One region of the Pseudomonas sp. St386 genome, then DNA from elsewhere that is predicted to be linked to it. Evidence: riboswitches for the same ligand, from Rfam matches in the RefSeq annotation. Region 1 holds a riboswitch; the other holds the start of a gene.
The links. Region 1 has a riboswitch for cobalamin ahead of cobO (cob(I)yrinic acid a,c-diamide adenosyltransferase). Riboswitches for the same ligand answer to the same signal wherever they lie in the genome.

Region 1 (7,683 bases):
CGGGGCTCGCCCAGCAGCGCATCCAGCGCCACGGCGGCGGCACTGAGCAACGCCACACTCATGGGCTCACTCCCCAATGGTTTTCATATAGCAGTTCATTGAGCGGGCGCGGTTGCGCCCAACCTTCCAGAGCGAGCATCGGCGCCGGATAAAAACCCTCGACCGGGCCCAGGCAGAGGATCGCCAGCGGCTTGGCCCCGGCGGGCAGGCCCAGCAGGTCGGCCAGGGCCTGGGGTTCGAATAGCGACACCCAGCCCATCCCCAGCCCTTCTGCGCGGGAAGCCAGCCACAGGTTCTGGATCGCGCAGGACAGCGAGGCCAGGTCCATTTCCGGCAAGGTCCGACGACCGAAGATGTGCCGCTCACGATCTTCCATCAACGCCGCCACCAGCACTTCGGCACAGTCGTCGATACCTTCGACCTTGAGCGTCATGAATTCATCGCTGCGCTCACCCAGGGCCTCGGCGGTGCGAATGCGTTCCTGCTCCACCAGTTCGCGGATCTGCCCACGCAAGGCGCGGTCGCTGATGCGGATGAATCGCCACGGTTGCATCAGCCCGACGCTGGGGGCCTGGTGTGCGGCTTCCAGTAGGCGGCGCAGCAAGGCCGGCTCAACCGTCCCGCCGCTGAAATGGCGCATGTCGCGGCGCTCGGCGATAGCGCGGTAGATGGCGTCGCGTTCGGCCTGGGAGAAAGCGGTGTCTGTCATGGCCTCTTCGCGAGCAAGCTCGCTCCCACATTGGCTAGCGTTGCACTTGAGATCACTGGGTCCCCTGTGGGAGCGAGCTTGCTCGCGATAGCGGTCTCAGGATCCGGCGCAAACAACGCAGCAATCGCCTTGGGATTGGACGGAAAATAAAAATGCACATAGGAAGCCGTCATGCGCCCCTGCCGGAACACCGCTTCCGCCCCGCGCCCGCCGTTGGGGCTATGGCCACGGGCAATCGGTTCAAGTTCGGTGCTGGTCAGCGAATGATGATAGGTATGCCCACGCAAGGTGCCTTCCGGCAAGTCCACCGATTGCAACGCCAGGGCCGCCAGGCGTTTTTGCATCTGCGCATCACCCGCCAGCAAACCCAGCAGTTCGGTGCGCACGCCTTCGACATCGGTCAATGAATCCAGCAGATACAACATGCCGCCGCATTCGGCGAGCAACGGTTTATCGGCTGCGTGATGGGCACGGATCGCCGCGAGCATCGGCGCGTTCCCGGCAAGCGCAACATGGTGCAGTTCCGGATAACCGCCAGGCAGATAAAGGCTGTCCGCCTCGGGCAGTTCGCTGTCATGAATCGGCGAAAAGAAGCTCAACTGCGCGCCCATGGCCCGCAGCAGATCAAGGCTGGCGCCATAGGTGAAGGCAAACGCTTCGTCACGGGCCACGGCGATGCATACCCCAGCGAGCCACGGCTCAACGGCAATCACCTCGGGCGCGGCGAACTCCACCGCTGGCGGCAGCGCCACTTCACAACTGCCGGCCAGGGCCTGCGCGGCCGCGTCGAGGCGCACGTCCAAGTCGTTCAACTCGCTGGCCTGGACCAAACCGAGGTGACGACTGGGTAATTCGATGCCGGTTTCCCGGGACAGCGCGCCGTACCAGCGCAAGCCTTCGGTCAGGCTGCCTTCAAGCAACTGCGCGTGGCGCAAGGTGCCGACCCGGTTGGCCAAGACCCCGGCGAACGGCAGGTCGGGTTGATAACGCGCCAGGCCCAGGGCCAGGGCGCCGAAAGTCTGGGCCATGGCCGTGCCGTCGATCACCGCCAGCACCGGCACGCCAAAATGCCGCGCCAGATCGGCGCTCGACGGGGTGCCGTCGAACAGCCCCATCACCCCTTCGATCAGGATCAGGTCCGCTTCGGCAGAGGCTTCCCACAACAGTCGGCGACTTTCCTGCTCGCCGACCATCCACATGTCCAATTGATAGACCGGCGCGCCACTGGCCCGCTCCAGGATCATCGGGTCGAGGAAGTCGGGGCCACATTTGAATACGCGCACCTTGCGTCCCTGGTTGCGATGCAACCTGGCCAGCGCCGCGGTGACGGTGGTCTTGCCCTGGCCCGAGGCCGGCGCTGCGATCAGCACCGCCGGACAGTGGCGGCTGGTCATGGCGGGATCGCTCACAGTTCGACGCCTTTCTGCGCCTTGATACCCGCCTGGAACGCGTGCTTGATCATGCCCATTTCAGTCACGGTGTCGGCCAACTCGATCATCTCGGGCTTGGCGCCGCGACCGGTCACCACCACGTGCTGCATCGGTGGGCGGGCCTGCAGATCGCTCAGCACCTGATCGAGGTCGAGGTAACCGTGCTTGAGGGCAATGTTCAACTCGTCGAGCACCACCAGGCCGATGGACGGATCGCTGAGCAACTGGCGCGATACGGCCCAGGCGGCTTCGGCAGCGGCGATGTCGCGCTGGCGATCCTGGGTTTCCCAGGTAAACCCCTCGCCCATGACATGAAAGCGCACCTGCTCCGGGAAGCGGCGGAAGAACAGTTCTTCACCGGTGCTGTTGCGCCCCTTGATGAACTGCACCACGCCGCATTGCATGCCGTGGCCCATGGACCGCGCAAGCATGCCGAACGCCGAGCTGCTCTTGCCCTTGCCGTTGCCCGTCAGCACCAGCAACAGGCCGCATTCATTCGGCGAGTTGGCGATGCGCTCGTCGATCACGGCTTTCTTGCGCAGCATGCGCGCCAGGTGGCGTTCGTTGCGATCAGACGTGTCGGTGAAGAGGGAGTCGGTCATGGGAAGCCTCCGTTTGGGATTGGATAACGGCGGGCGGGCACAAAAAAAGACGGCAACAAGCCTGGCATCGCCCACCGTGATGCCGTTGGATGAATCAGGCCGGTCTCCGGGCTCATGAGCGGCGTGGTGCCGGTCTGTGCGCCTTCCCATGTCTGCGACACAGTGGCTTGAGCACAGCGTTGACTCATTTACCGTTGCGGGGGCAGCGCCGGGTTCGTATGCACTCACCGGCTTCCCTGTTTCACTCTGTCGACCGCAGCCACAGAGCACCTGAAACAAGCGGCGAAGGTTAGAGGGTTGGGGGTGGAGCGTCAATTAAAGCCGCCTGTCGGGACGATCATTGGCGCCGATCAATAAAATGACGCCAATCTTGTGGGATTCTGCGGCAAGTGATATCAAAGCGACATTACGACCCGATATCACAAGAACAAGAGGGCAAAAGCATGCAAGGGATGATCATCAGCAATCCAAAACTGGAGTTTCTGCGTCCAGTGCTGGAACGTTGGTTTGACTGTATCGACCGCTATAACGCGGTGCGTGGCGATAACGACACGCCCTACTGGTTCGATGAAAAAGCCAACCTCGGCTTGCTGTCGGCCGCAGCCTGGATGGCTGAGATGGTCACACTGCAGAACGCCCCGACCCGCAAGCAGAATGAAGAAGGCGAACGCAACGTCAGCGCCGACCTGTTCATCGCCAGCACCGAGGAGCGCGCCTTCATCCAGGCCACCCAGCGCTGGCCCAAGGTCAACAACCTGAACCTGACCCAGCCGCTACTGGAAGCCACCAGCGATGCCAAGCGCATCAGCTATGCCAGCGACCTGAAGCTGGGCTGCCTGTTCGTCTCGCCGCAAAAAGCCCAGCAAAGCGCCACGCCCGAAGAATTGCAGGACATGATCGATGACCTGCAGAAGGAAAACACCTGCGCCGCGGCCTGGTACTTCCCTTACGCCTACCGCAAGTTGCGCAATGAAGCCGGTCATTACCATCCTGGCATTGCGGTGCTATTCAAACAGGCCCATGGTTGATTCATTCAACAAGGAACTGTGCAAGCAAGCTCCCAAAGGGAGCTTGCTTGCCTGGCTGACGGGGCCCACCCGCCGTTGAACCTTCCCGCGTCTACGCTCCTCTATGAATAACTACATGCATTCATAGGGAAGCCAGCATGCTCAAGCCACCCCACCTCCTGATCGTCGTCCTTGCCGCCGGACTTGTCGCTTGCGGCGAGTCGTCCACCTTGCAAGTGTCCGACGGCACCGGCCCAGCGCCGAAACTGCCCGAACCGAACAAGACCCTGATGCCCACCGTCAACATCGCCGAAGCCGTCGGCTGGCCGCAAGGCGCCAAGCCGACCCCGGCCCAGGGCCTGCAAGTGGGTGCATTCGCTGAAGGACTGGACCATCCGCGCTGGCTCTATGTGCTGCCCAATGGTGATGTGCTGGTGGCCGAAACCAACGCCCCACCCAAGCCGGACGACGCCAAAGGCATCCGGGGCTGGGTGATGAAAAAAGTCATGGGCCGCGCCGGCGCCGGCGTGCCCAGCCCCAATCGCATCACTCTGTTGCGCGACGCCAATCACGACGGCATCGCCGAAACCCGCACGGTGTTCCTGGAAAACCTCAACTCACCGTTCGGCATGACCCTGGTCGGCAATGACCTCTACGTGGCCGATACCGACCGATTGATCCGTTTCCCCTACAAGGACGGTGACACGCAAATCAAGGCGCAGCCGACCAAGGTCGTCGATCTGCCCGGGGGCACACTCAACCATCACTGGACCAAGAACGTGATTGCCAGCCGTGACGGCAGCAAGTTGTATGTCACCACCGGCTCGAACAGTAACGTCGCGGAAAACGGCATGGAGGCCGAAGAAGGTCGCGCCGCCATCTGGGAAGTGGACCGTGCCAGCGGAAATCACCGTATCTTCGCCTCGGGCTTGCGCAACCCTAACGGCCTGGCCTGGGAACCCCGCAGCGGCGCGCTCTGGACAGCGGTGAACGAGCGGGATGAGATCGGCAGCGACCTGGTGCCGGACTACATCACGTCGGTCAAGGACGGGGCCTTCTATGGCTGGCCCTACAGCTACTATGGGCAGAATGTCGATGTCCGGGTCGAACCACAGAACCCGGCCCTGGTGGCCAAGGCCATCGCCCCGGACTACGCCGTCGGCCCTCACACCGCCTCATTGGGGCTGACCTTCGCCGAGGGCAGCACCTTGCCTGCACCGTTTACCGAAGGGGCTTTCGTTGGCCAGCACGGCTCCTGGAACCGCAAGCCCCACAGTGGTTATAAAGTGATTTTCGTACCGTTCAACGGCGGCAAGCCGATGGGACAACCGGTGGATGTGCTGACCGGTTTCCTGAACGCCGACGAAAAAGCCCAGGGCCGACCAGTGGGCGTGGTGATCGACAAGCAGGGTGGCTTGTTGGTGGCCGATGATGTGGGGAACAAGATCTGGCGCGTGTCAGGTAAATAAGGCCGACACACCCCTTGTGACGAGGGGATTTACTCCTGACCTGTGGGAGCAAGACTTGCCCGCGATGAAGGCGATGCGGTCTTTCAGAGATCGAGGTGCCTGTTTCGCGAGCAAGCTTTGCTCCCACAGATCAGGGCAACAACAACTCAGGGGTTACGCGCCAGATGCTCCGGCTGCAGCACACGCTTGGCGCCCAGGTAAGCCCTCTGCCAATAGGCCTTGGACAGGCTATCGAGCTTGACCGTGCCTCCCGTGGCCGGCGCATGGACGAAACGGCCCTCACCGACATAGATCCCGGCATGGCTGACCTGGGAGCCACCATTGGTGGCGAAGAAGATCAAATCGCCGCTCTGCAAGGCTTCCTTGCCGACATCCGGGGCACGCATGCCAATCATCTCGCGGGTGGAACGTGGCAGGGAAATGCCGGCGGCATCGCGGTAGACATAGCCAATCAGGCCACTGCAATCGAAACCCGAATCCGGTGTGTTACCGCCCCAGCGATAAGGTGTGCCCACCAGGCCAAGCGCCCGGAAGAGCACATCTTCGGCGGCCGGGGAAAAGGGTTGCGCGGGAGCAAAGACCACCGGAGCTCGCACTGGAGCAGGCGGCGGCGGAGTGCGGCTGGCGCACGCGCTGAGCAGCGCGGCAAAAAACATGAGGGCGAGGCGGGCCGACGTCGACATATGCAGAACAATCCTGATCTGGATGCGGCTTTTCTGCCGTGGGCATGAAAACAAATCCGCCTGCGGAGTACGCAGGCGGATTGCCATCAATCAATGATCTAGGATTCTAGCGGCTATACGGCAAACTTCAAGTAAGACTTTAAGTTTGCCTTACAAACTGTGTGCTTACTTGCGAGCAGTGACCACCGTCGGTGCCATGGCGAGGGCGCGCTTGGCTTCGATGAAGGTCTTGCTCCAGTAGCTGTCGCCCAGGCTGTCGATCCGCACACCACCGCTGCGGCGGCTGCTGGAATGGATGAACTGGTTGTCGCCCAGGTAGATACCGGCGTGGCTGACACGACCGCGACGACCGTTGGTGCTGAAGAACAGCAGGTCACCGGGTTCCAGTTGGTTGCGAGCCACCAGAGGGGCATTCACGTTGATCATTTCGCGAGTGGAACGCGGCAGGTTCATGCCGGCCTCTTCGCGGAACAGATAACCGATGAAACCGCTGCAATCGAAGCCGGCTTCAGAGGTACCGCCAAAACGGTAGCGGGTACCGATCAACGACATACCGCGTTCCAGGATGCTGTCGGCCAGTACTGGAAGCTGGTAAGGCTTGCTGCCGGCGAAGGCTGCGAGCTCTTTGTCGGAGGCCATTTCTTCCTGGAACGCAACGGAGGAAGACTGGGCGGTAACGGAGTTCTTGACCTGTGGTTGTTGCTCTTGCTGGGACACTGGGGAGTGGGCAGCGCAACCAAACAACAGGGTAACGAGTGCGAGAGGCACGAGGGGTGCGAAGCGATTTAGCATGGGCACGACCGTGGCTGAAGTAGTAAAGATGGCGAGACTATGCCTTCTATCAACCTCATTTGCAAATTCAATCGATGCAAATGTGACTTCTCGGTTTTACGTTTACATCTAAGCGCTTAAGCCCATTTTGAACGTCACGTGGCCTGCAGCCCAGCAGGACCGCGGGTTTCGCCGTGTCCAGAGCAGGCCAAGAGCCACTACCTGCAACGGTTCTACCAGCCCAGGGTTTCTTTCAAAAAAGGAATAGTCAGCTTGCGCTGGGCCTGGAGTGAGGCCTGATCGAGGCGTTCGAGCAGTTCGAACAACGCGCTCATGCTGCGGGTACCGCGGGTGAGGATGAAATGCCCGACTTCGTCGGTCAGGTGCAGGCCACGCCGGGACGCGCGCAGCTGCAAGGCACGAAGCTTGTCTTCGTCGGAAAGCGGGCGCATCTGGAAAATCAGCGCCAGGGTGAGACGGGACTTGAGGTCCGCCAGCTTCACCGGCAGCTCCCGTGGCGACGTCGAGGCGGCGATCAGCAAGCGCCGACCGCTATCACGCAACCGATTGAACAGGTGAAACAGCGCTTCTTCCCAGTCAGCCTTGCCGGCCACGGCCTGGAGATCGTCCAGGCAGACCAGTTCGTACTGCTCGAGGTTGTCGAGGATCTCAACGCCGCGATCGAGCAACTCGGCCAACGGCAGGTACACCGCAGGTTCGCCCAATTGCTCGAACCGCAGGCACGCGGCCTGCAACAGATGCGTGCGCCCTACCCCGTCCTTGCCCCACAGATAGATCAGGCTTTCGGTCCAGCCGGCGTCGGCTTCGCAAAGCCGCTCGACATAGCCGAGTGCAGCGGCATTGGCGCCTGGGTAGTAATTGATAAAGGTGGCGTCATCACGCAGACGCACACCTAGGGGCAGCTGAATCGGTTTCATGCTGACTGAACAGTTCCCAAGGAACCGTTAGTGGCCTCTGTGTAAAGTGCGCAAAGTTTATACCCGTGGCGCGG
Region 2 (7,683 bases), 2.7 Mb from region 1:
ACGCTCCGGCGCCGAGTTGGTCGACGCTGTGGGCCGGGAACGACAATGCGTTGCTGAGCATTTTCCGGCACTTCGACAGCGCCTCGGTCAACAAGGGCCTGATCGGCGAAGTGCCGCAGACGATGTGGCTGTTCGACTTCCCATTGCTGGAGCGCACCTATTACCAATTGGCGGTGAACTTCGATGTATTCGGCAACGTGTCCCACCAGGCCCAGACCCGGCTGTATTTCGATCTGATCCGCAACGGTGCGGAGCAGAACTTCCTGCGCCTGATGCCGGCTGACTCCCGGGAAGGCTACCTTGACGACTGGTACCAGGCCGGCGGCAAATTCAAGATGTGGCTCGATTACGAGACCATCGACGATGACAAGCCGACCGCCCTCAAGCTCGACGAGCGCGACCCCAAGGGCGATTTCGCCCAGCAATTGCTGGCCCGTTACGGCGAGCTGAATGCGCGCCCCGATCCGATCAACCGCTGCGACGGGGCCTACTGCTCGCGCCCGAATATCGACCCGGCGCTGCAAAACGCCGAACAGGCCCTCAGTCGGCTGGTGTCACGCCCGGCGGCGGGGCTCAAGGTGATCGACCAACTGCCGGAAGCGACCCTGCTGCGCGTCGAAACCGCCAGCGGTCATCGTGAGGTCTACAGCCTGCTGCGCAACCGAGCCCACAGCAACGTGGCGTTCCTGCTGGGCGAGGAGGCGCGCTACCAGCCGGGGCTGGACACGCTGACGGTCTACCCGGGTGTGCTCAGCAGCTATCCGAACTTCATGTTCAACATTCCGGCCGAGCAAGTGCCGGCGTTCGTCGAGGCCATGCAAGGCGCCCAGGATGCATCGGCGTTCGAGCGGATTGTCGAGCGCTGGGGCATTCGCCGCAGTCACCCGCAGTTCTGGCACTACTTCCATGACCTGAGCCAGTACATCCAGGAGACGGAGCCCGTGGAAAACGGTGTGCTGGACATGAATCGCTACCAGAACCTCTGATCGACAGCACCGGTGGCAAACTCCGTGCCGCCGGGCTCTTTCCTGACAAAAATACTAGGACTTTGTCCGGCGCGATGATTGGCGTAAACTGCCGGCAAGCCTGCGAGGAGTTTCCATGACCGCCATTACCATTACCGATGCCGCCCACGATTACCTGGCCGACCTGCTGTCCAAGCAGAACACGCCTGGGATCGGGATCCGCATCTTCATCACCCAGCCCGGCACCCAGTACGCTGAGACGTGCATTGCCTACTGCAAGCCGGGGGAAGAAAAACCCGAAGACACCGCGCTGGGGCTCAAGAGCTTCACCGCGTACATCGACTCGTTCAGCGAAGCCTTCCTGGACGATGCGGTGGTCGACTACGCCACTGACCGCATGGGCGGCCAACTGACCATCAAGGCGCCAAACGCCAAGGTGCCGATGGTCAATGCCGACAGCCCGGTCAACGAGCGCATCAATTACTACCTGCAAACCGAAATCAACCCGGGACTGGCCAGCCACGGCGGCCAGGTTTCGCTGATCGACGTGGTGGAAGACGGCATCGCCGTACTCCAGTTCGGCGGCGGCTGCCAGGGCTGCGGCCAGGCTGACGTCACCTTGAAGGAAGGCATCGAGCGGACCTTGCTCGAGCGCATTCCGGAGCTCAAGGGCGTACGCGACGTGACCGACCACACGCAGAAAGAAAACGCCTACTACTGATTGTGGCAATACCATCTTGCGATCAGCTCGTAACCTGTGGGAGCGAGCTTGTGGGAGCAAGGCTTGCCCGCGATGCAAACACCTTGGTGTAGCGGATAGACCGAGACGACGCCTTCGCGGGCAAGCCTTGCTCCCACAGATTCGCTCCCGCAGGGGGATCCCGGTGGATTCTCTGGCGAGTCAGGGCCTGTAGAGATGCGCATGCCCGGCGCGGTACAGCGAAGACTCGCTGAACACATCGTTGCCCAGCACACGTCCCACCAGAATCAGCGCCGTGCGGCGAAAGCCCTTGGCGTGTACCTTTGCTGCGATATCGTCCAGCGTCCCCATCACCCAATCCTGATCCGGCCAGGTCGCCCGGTGGATCACGGCAATCGGGCAATCGGCGCCATAGTGGGGCCGCAGTTCGTCGACGATTTTTTCCAGATGATTGACCCCCAGGTGAATCGCCATGGTCGCCCCGTGCTGCGCCAGGCTGCCCAGTTCTTCCCCAGCGGGCATCGGGCTTTTGTCGGCGTAGCGGGTGAGGATCAGGCTTTGGGAAATGTCCGGCAAGGTCAGTTCGGCACCCAGCAGGGCGGCGCAGGCTGAGGTCGCTGTCACCCCCGGGATGATTTCGAAAGGGATGGCCAATTCCCGCAGGCAACGAATCTGCTCGCCGATGGCGCCGTACAGGCTCGGGTCGCCGGAATGCACCCGGGCCACGTCCTGGCCCTTGAGATGGGCGCTCTTGATCAATTCGATGATCTGTTCCAGATGCAGCTCGGCGCTGTTGATCACCTGTTCGGCACAATGGCCTTCAAGGACGGCGGTTGGCACCAGCGAGCCGGCGTAGATGATCACCGCGCACTGGCGGATCAGTCGCTGGCCTTTGACCGTGATGAGGTCCGGGTCGCCGGGGCCGGCGCCGATGAAGTAAACGGTCATGACCGGCTCCTGTGGAAGGTGGGTGAGCGTTGCCCAGATGAAGATCGCTCATGATCCTGGGCGCCGATTATCGGGATTTACGCCACGACCGCCAATGCCAACGTGCTCTTGGGGCCTTTTTGGCGAGTAATCAGTAGCGTCGCGGGCGATCTGCCCAACTGGTCGGCCAAGGCGAGGGCGGCGCTTTCGGCGATGCCGTAGCAACCGGTTCGCTCGAAGGCGATCTCGGAACGGTGACTGAGCCGCTGCTCGTAGCTGGCCAACTGTTCGACACTGAAGCAGGTCAGCGGCAGCGCCAGTTGCCCGGCCAGCTCCAGCAGCCCGGGCTCGTCACGCTTGAGGTCGATACTGGCCAGGGCCCGTACCCGATGAAGTTCGATGCCGTGGGCCAGCAGCGTCTGGTCGAGCAGGGCCCGCAGCGTGCTGGCCGGGCAACCACGCTGGCAGCCCAGGCCGATCACCAGGATCGGCTCGGCGCTCATGCGTCGTGGTGGGCTTGGCCGTCACGGCGAAACAGCCAGGCGCTGATCAGGCCCAGGGCCAGCCAGAACGCGACGTTGGTCAACTGCGAGGCAATCTTGAACTGGCTCTCCAGCGCTTCGGGCGCCAGCATCGAGTGGACTTCGGGCTGCGGCGCGCCGATGACGTGGGGCACCAGCAATGTTGCCACGCCCAGCACCTTGAGCAGCCAATGCTGGCCGAAGGCGATCAAGGCAATGCCCACCGCCGTGGACGCCGCGGTGCCGATCCACCACATCTGTCGTTGGGCCAGGTCGGCCGCTGCGGTGCCAGGCAATTCCGGGGGCAGGCCAAGCGTCGGCGCCAAGACGAAAGTGGCATAACCGGCCAGGCCCCAGAGCAGGCCCTGGGACGTGCGAGTCGGTGCGCGCAAGGTGTACAGGCCCGCCAGCATCAGGGCAAACCCCACGGCGACCACCAGGTTGCCGCCCGTGGTGGACAGCACGCGCTGCCAGCCGTCTTCCGGCTCCCAGGCCTCGGCATCATGGGTATGAGCCGCCCCGTCGGCGTGTTCATGGACCTCGGTCGCCGGGGCCTTCTCGAAGGTTTCCGCCTGGAGAATCAGCGGCGATACCCAGAAACTTTGCAGCAGGGTCAGCAGCAAGGCGGCCAGCAAGCCGCTGAAACCAGCGGTCTGCGCGATACGCTTGATCATGTCGTCAGTTCTCAATGGCACGGGAATGCGGCGCTGTGACGGGTATCGTGAGCAGCGTTGTGCACCGCTTCGATGTGGGAGAAACCGGCGAAATAGACCAGCCCCGCGCCGAGGATGGAAGCAAGGATCGCGGCGCTCAGGCGTTGGCTCAGGGTGGTGGTGCTGCTGGCGGTGCGGGCGGTGCTGCTGATGGTCGACATGGCGCTTCCCTCTGTTCTTGTTCAGTGGGCATTCGAGCGCGATGAAACCCCGGGCGAAAACCCGCCAAGGTTCGAACAGCGCCCGCCCACCGCGGGTTTGTTGATGCATGAGTCAAGGGCCGGTCTCCGGGCTCGCGAGGGGCGGGGCTTGCGCCTGGCCTGCAAGCGTCACCTTCCCATGTCCGGGGACACAGTGGTTCAGACGCTTCGCTCGCTTACCGTTGCGGGGGCAGCACCGGACTGACGTGGCTTTGGAGTAAAGCACACGATTCACCGGTTTCCCGTTTCACCCTGTGAAGGGCACCCGTAACTAGGCGTACAGGAGAGCATGGGCGGGGGCGGGGCGTCAATTGGCGTGGGTTCTCAGGCTGGCACCGAGTTGCGCCCATCGCGAGCAAGCTCGCTCCCACAATGAATCTCGCGGATCACAAAACTCATGTTCAACAAAGATCAACTGTGGGAGCGAGCCTGCTCGCGATGAGGCCCGGACATACACCGCAGAACACTCTGGCGATTGACCCGCCCCCACACCCTGCGTAGCCTTGCGCCTTCGAGGTTCTTCGGCACATGCCGGAGCTAAGAAGGGAACGCGGTCCAAGCCGCGGCTGCCCCCGCAACTGTGAACGGTGCTGTTTCTGCAAGGCCACTGTGCATGCCCTTTAAAACGGGCGCACGGGAAGGCGCAGCAATTGCCAGTCGAAAGATTGGCCCGCCGTCAGCCAGGAGACCTGCCTCGAGACAGATTCTCACTACAACCGGGCGGGGTGATCCGGTGGCGAAATCTTCCGCGCACGCCTGTGCCAGCGGTTGTCGTCCCGTTTGCCCGCCACCTTGCCAAAGGGCATCCGATGAAAACACTGGCCAAACTCCCCGTCACCATCGTCACCGGTTTCCTCGGCTCGGGTAAAACCACCTTGCTGCGGCACATGCTCGACAACGCCCAGGGCCGGCGCATCGCCGTGATCGTCAACGAATTCGGCGAGCTGGGCATCGACGGCGAAATCCTCAAGCAGTGCTCCATCGGTTGCACCGAAGAAGAAGCCAACGGCCGCGTCTATGAACTGGCCAACGGCTGCCTGTGCTGCACGGTGCAGGAAGAGTTCTTCCCGGTGATGCGCGAACTGGTGGCCCGGCGTGGCGACCTCGATCACATCCTCATCGAAACCTCCGGCCTGGCCCTGCCCAAGCCGCTGGTCCAGGCCTTCCAATGGCCGGAAATCCGCAGCGCCTGCACCGTCGATGCGGTAATCACCGTGGTCGACAGCCCGGCCGTGGCCGCGGGTACCTTTGCCGCGTTCCCCGACCAGGTCGATGCCCAGCGCAAACTCGACCCGAACCTGGACCACGAATCGCCGCTGCACGAACTGTTCGCCGACCAACTGGCGAGCGCCGACCTGGTGATCCTCAACAAGGCTGACCTGATCAGCCCTGAGGACCTGGCCAAAGTTCGCCTGGAAGTCGCCGAAGAGCTGCCACCGGCGGTCAAGGTCATCGAAGCCAGCAGCGGTCGCCTGCCGCTGGACGTATTGATCGGCCTGGGCGCTGGTTCCGAAGAACACATCGACGGCCGCCACAGCCATCACGACCATCACCACGATGGCGACGATGATGACCACGATCATGACGCCTTCGATTCCATTTCCATCGAACTGCCCCAGGCTGACGAAAGCCTGTTGCTCGACGCGCTGACGCAACTGGTGGTCCAGCACGGAGTATTGCGAGTCAAGGGTTTCGCGGCGATTCCGAACAAGCCGATGCGCCTGTTGATCCAGGGCGTCGGGACGCGTTTCGACAAGCATTTCGACCGCCAGTGGGGCGCTGAGGAAGCGCGGGTCACCCGCCTGGTGCTGATCGGCCAGGCGCTTGACGCCGCGCTGCTCGAAGCGCAGTTGCGCGCCGCCCTCGGGGCCTAAGCCATGCACCTGCTCAGGACCCAGCCCGGCGGTTTCGTGTCGGATGACAACATTGCCGACCTGGGGCAAACCCCCGCCGAACTGGTGATCCTGTGCAGCGGCGACTCCAGCCTGGCGCTGCTGGCCGAAGCGGCGAAGCAGTTGCCGGGTGACTACCCGCAGTTTCGCCTCGCCAACCCGATGCAGGTGCAGAACCACGCCTCGGTGGATCTGTATGTCGAAGACGTGCTGCAACACGCCAAGGTCATCCTGTTGTCGCTGCATGGCGGCATCGGCTATTGGCGCTACGGCATCGAGCGCCTGATGGAACTGGCGGGGCGCGGGGTGAAGCTGATCCTGGTGCCGGGGGATGATCGTCCAGACCCGGAACTCAGTGACCTGAGCAACGTGGCCGTTGAGGACCGCGACCGGCTCTGGCAGTTCTTGCGCCAGGGCGGGCTGGGCAATGCCCTCGACCTGTTTTACAACCTAGGCAGCCAATGGTTCGGCCGCGATTATCCGTGGGCCGAGCCGCAGGCCTTGCCACGCACGGCCATCTATCACCCGGCGAAAACCAGCGCCAACCTCGACGACTGGCAAGCCGACTGGAGCGCCGGGCAACCGGTGGCGGCGGTGCTGTTTTATCGCTCCCACCTGCAAGCGGCGAACACCGCGTTCATCGACGTGTTCTGCCAGCGCCTGCAAGCGGCGGGGCTCAATCCGCTGCCGATTGCCGTGGCAAGCCTCAAGGAGCCTGGTTGCCTCGCACTTGTAGAGGACTGGCTGGACGAGGTGCAGGCGGGGGTGATCCTCAACACCACCGGCTTCGCTCAATCCAGCCCCGAAGCTCCGCATTTGCGACCGTTTCGCCGCAACATCCCGGTGATCCAGGCGATCTGCGCCCAGGACAACGAACCCGGCTGGCGGGCCAGCGAGCAGGGCTTGGGACCGCGAGACCTGGCGATGCACATTGCCTTGCCGGAACTGGACGGACGGATCATCAGCCGCCCCATCAGTTTCAAGGACCTGGCCTGGCGCAGCGAGCGCAGCCAGAGCGATGTGGTCTGCTACCGGGCCGCGCCCGAGCGCATGGATTTTGTCGCCGAACTGGCCCGACGCTGGACCACCCTGGCGCGTTTGCCCAATGCCCAGAAGCGTGTGGCGCTGATCCTCGCCAACTACCCGACCCGCGACGGTCGCATCGGCAATGGCGTCGGCCTGGACACCCCGGCGTCGGCCTTGAATATCCTGCGGGCCCTGCAGGCCGAGGGCTATCCGTTGCCGTCCGAACTGCCGGCGAGCGGCACCGCGTTGATCCAGCAATTGCTCGGCGGGGTCAGTAATGACCTGGACAGCCTCGACCTGCGTCCCTGTCACCAGAGCCTGGCCCTCGCCGAGTACCAGGCCTTGTTCGACGCATTGCCCGAAGGCAATCGCCAAGCGGTGCTGGCGCGCTGGGGCTCGCCCGAGCAGGACCCGATGTTCCGCGACGGCCGTCTGATGGTCGCCGGTCTTCGGCTGGGCCTGACCTTCGTCGGTATCCAGCCGGCGCGGGGTTATCAGGTCGATCCGAGCGCGGTGTACCATGACCCGGACCTGGTACCGCCCCACGGTTACCTGGCGTTTTATTTCTGGTTGCGCCACACCTACGGCGTCCACGGGGTGATTCACGTCGGCAAGCACGGCAACCTCGAATGGCTGCCGGGCAAGGGCGTCGGGCTGTCGGAAAACTGCTGGCCGGACGTGCTGCTGGGGCCGCTGCCGAATATCTATCCGTTCATCGTCAACGACCCGGGTGAGGGCG

Region 2: linked by a shared signal. The riboswitch ahead of cobW (cobalamin biosynthesis protein CobW) and the one ahead of cobO (cob(I)yrinic acid a,c-diamide adenosyltransferase) in region 1 are both predicted to bind cobalamin.

Annotation. Positions count from the first base shown of each region.
Region 1 covers NZ_AP021900.1:5,126,953-5,134,635, forward strand. The annotation lists gene cbiB (adenosylcobinamide-phosphate synthase CbiB) at 1-62, opposite strand, end outside; gene bluB (5,6-dimethylbenzimidazole synthase) at 59-709, opposite strand; gene KI235_RS22675 (cobyrinate a,c-diamide synthase) at 706-2,103, opposite strand; gene cobO (cob(I)yrinic acid a,c-diamide adenosyltransferase) at 2,115-2,741, opposite strand; cobalamin riboswitch at 2,821-3,030, opposite strand; gene KI235_RS22685 (hypothetical protein) at 3,185-3,769, shown strand; gene KI235_RS22690 (sorbosone dehydrogenase family protein) at 3,907-5,217, shown strand; gene KI235_RS22695 (C40 family peptidase) at 5,364-5,900, opposite strand; gene KI235_RS22700 (NlpC/P60 family protein) at 6,066-6,692, opposite strand; gene hda (DnaA regulatory inactivator Hda) at 6,905-7,609, opposite strand.
Region 2 covers NZ_AP021900.1:2,395,820-2,403,502, forward strand. The annotation lists gene KI235_RS10570 (fatty acid cis/trans isomerase) at 1-986, shown strand, start outside; gene nfuA (Fe-S biogenesis protein NfuA) at 1,102-1,686, shown strand; gene cobM (precorrin-4 C(11)-methyltransferase) at 1,867-2,613, opposite strand; gene KI235_RS10585 (cobalamin biosynthesis protein) at 2,691-3,095, opposite strand; gene KI235_RS10590 (CbtA family protein) at 3,092-3,787, opposite strand; gene KI235_RS10595 (CbtB-domain containing protein) at 3,799-3,987, opposite strand; cobalamin riboswitch at 4,087-4,310, opposite strand; cobalamin riboswitch at 4,524-4,738, shown strand; gene cobW (cobalamin biosynthesis protein CobW) at 4,836-5,900, shown strand; gene cobN (cobaltochelatase subunit CobN) at 5,904-7,683, shown strand, end outside.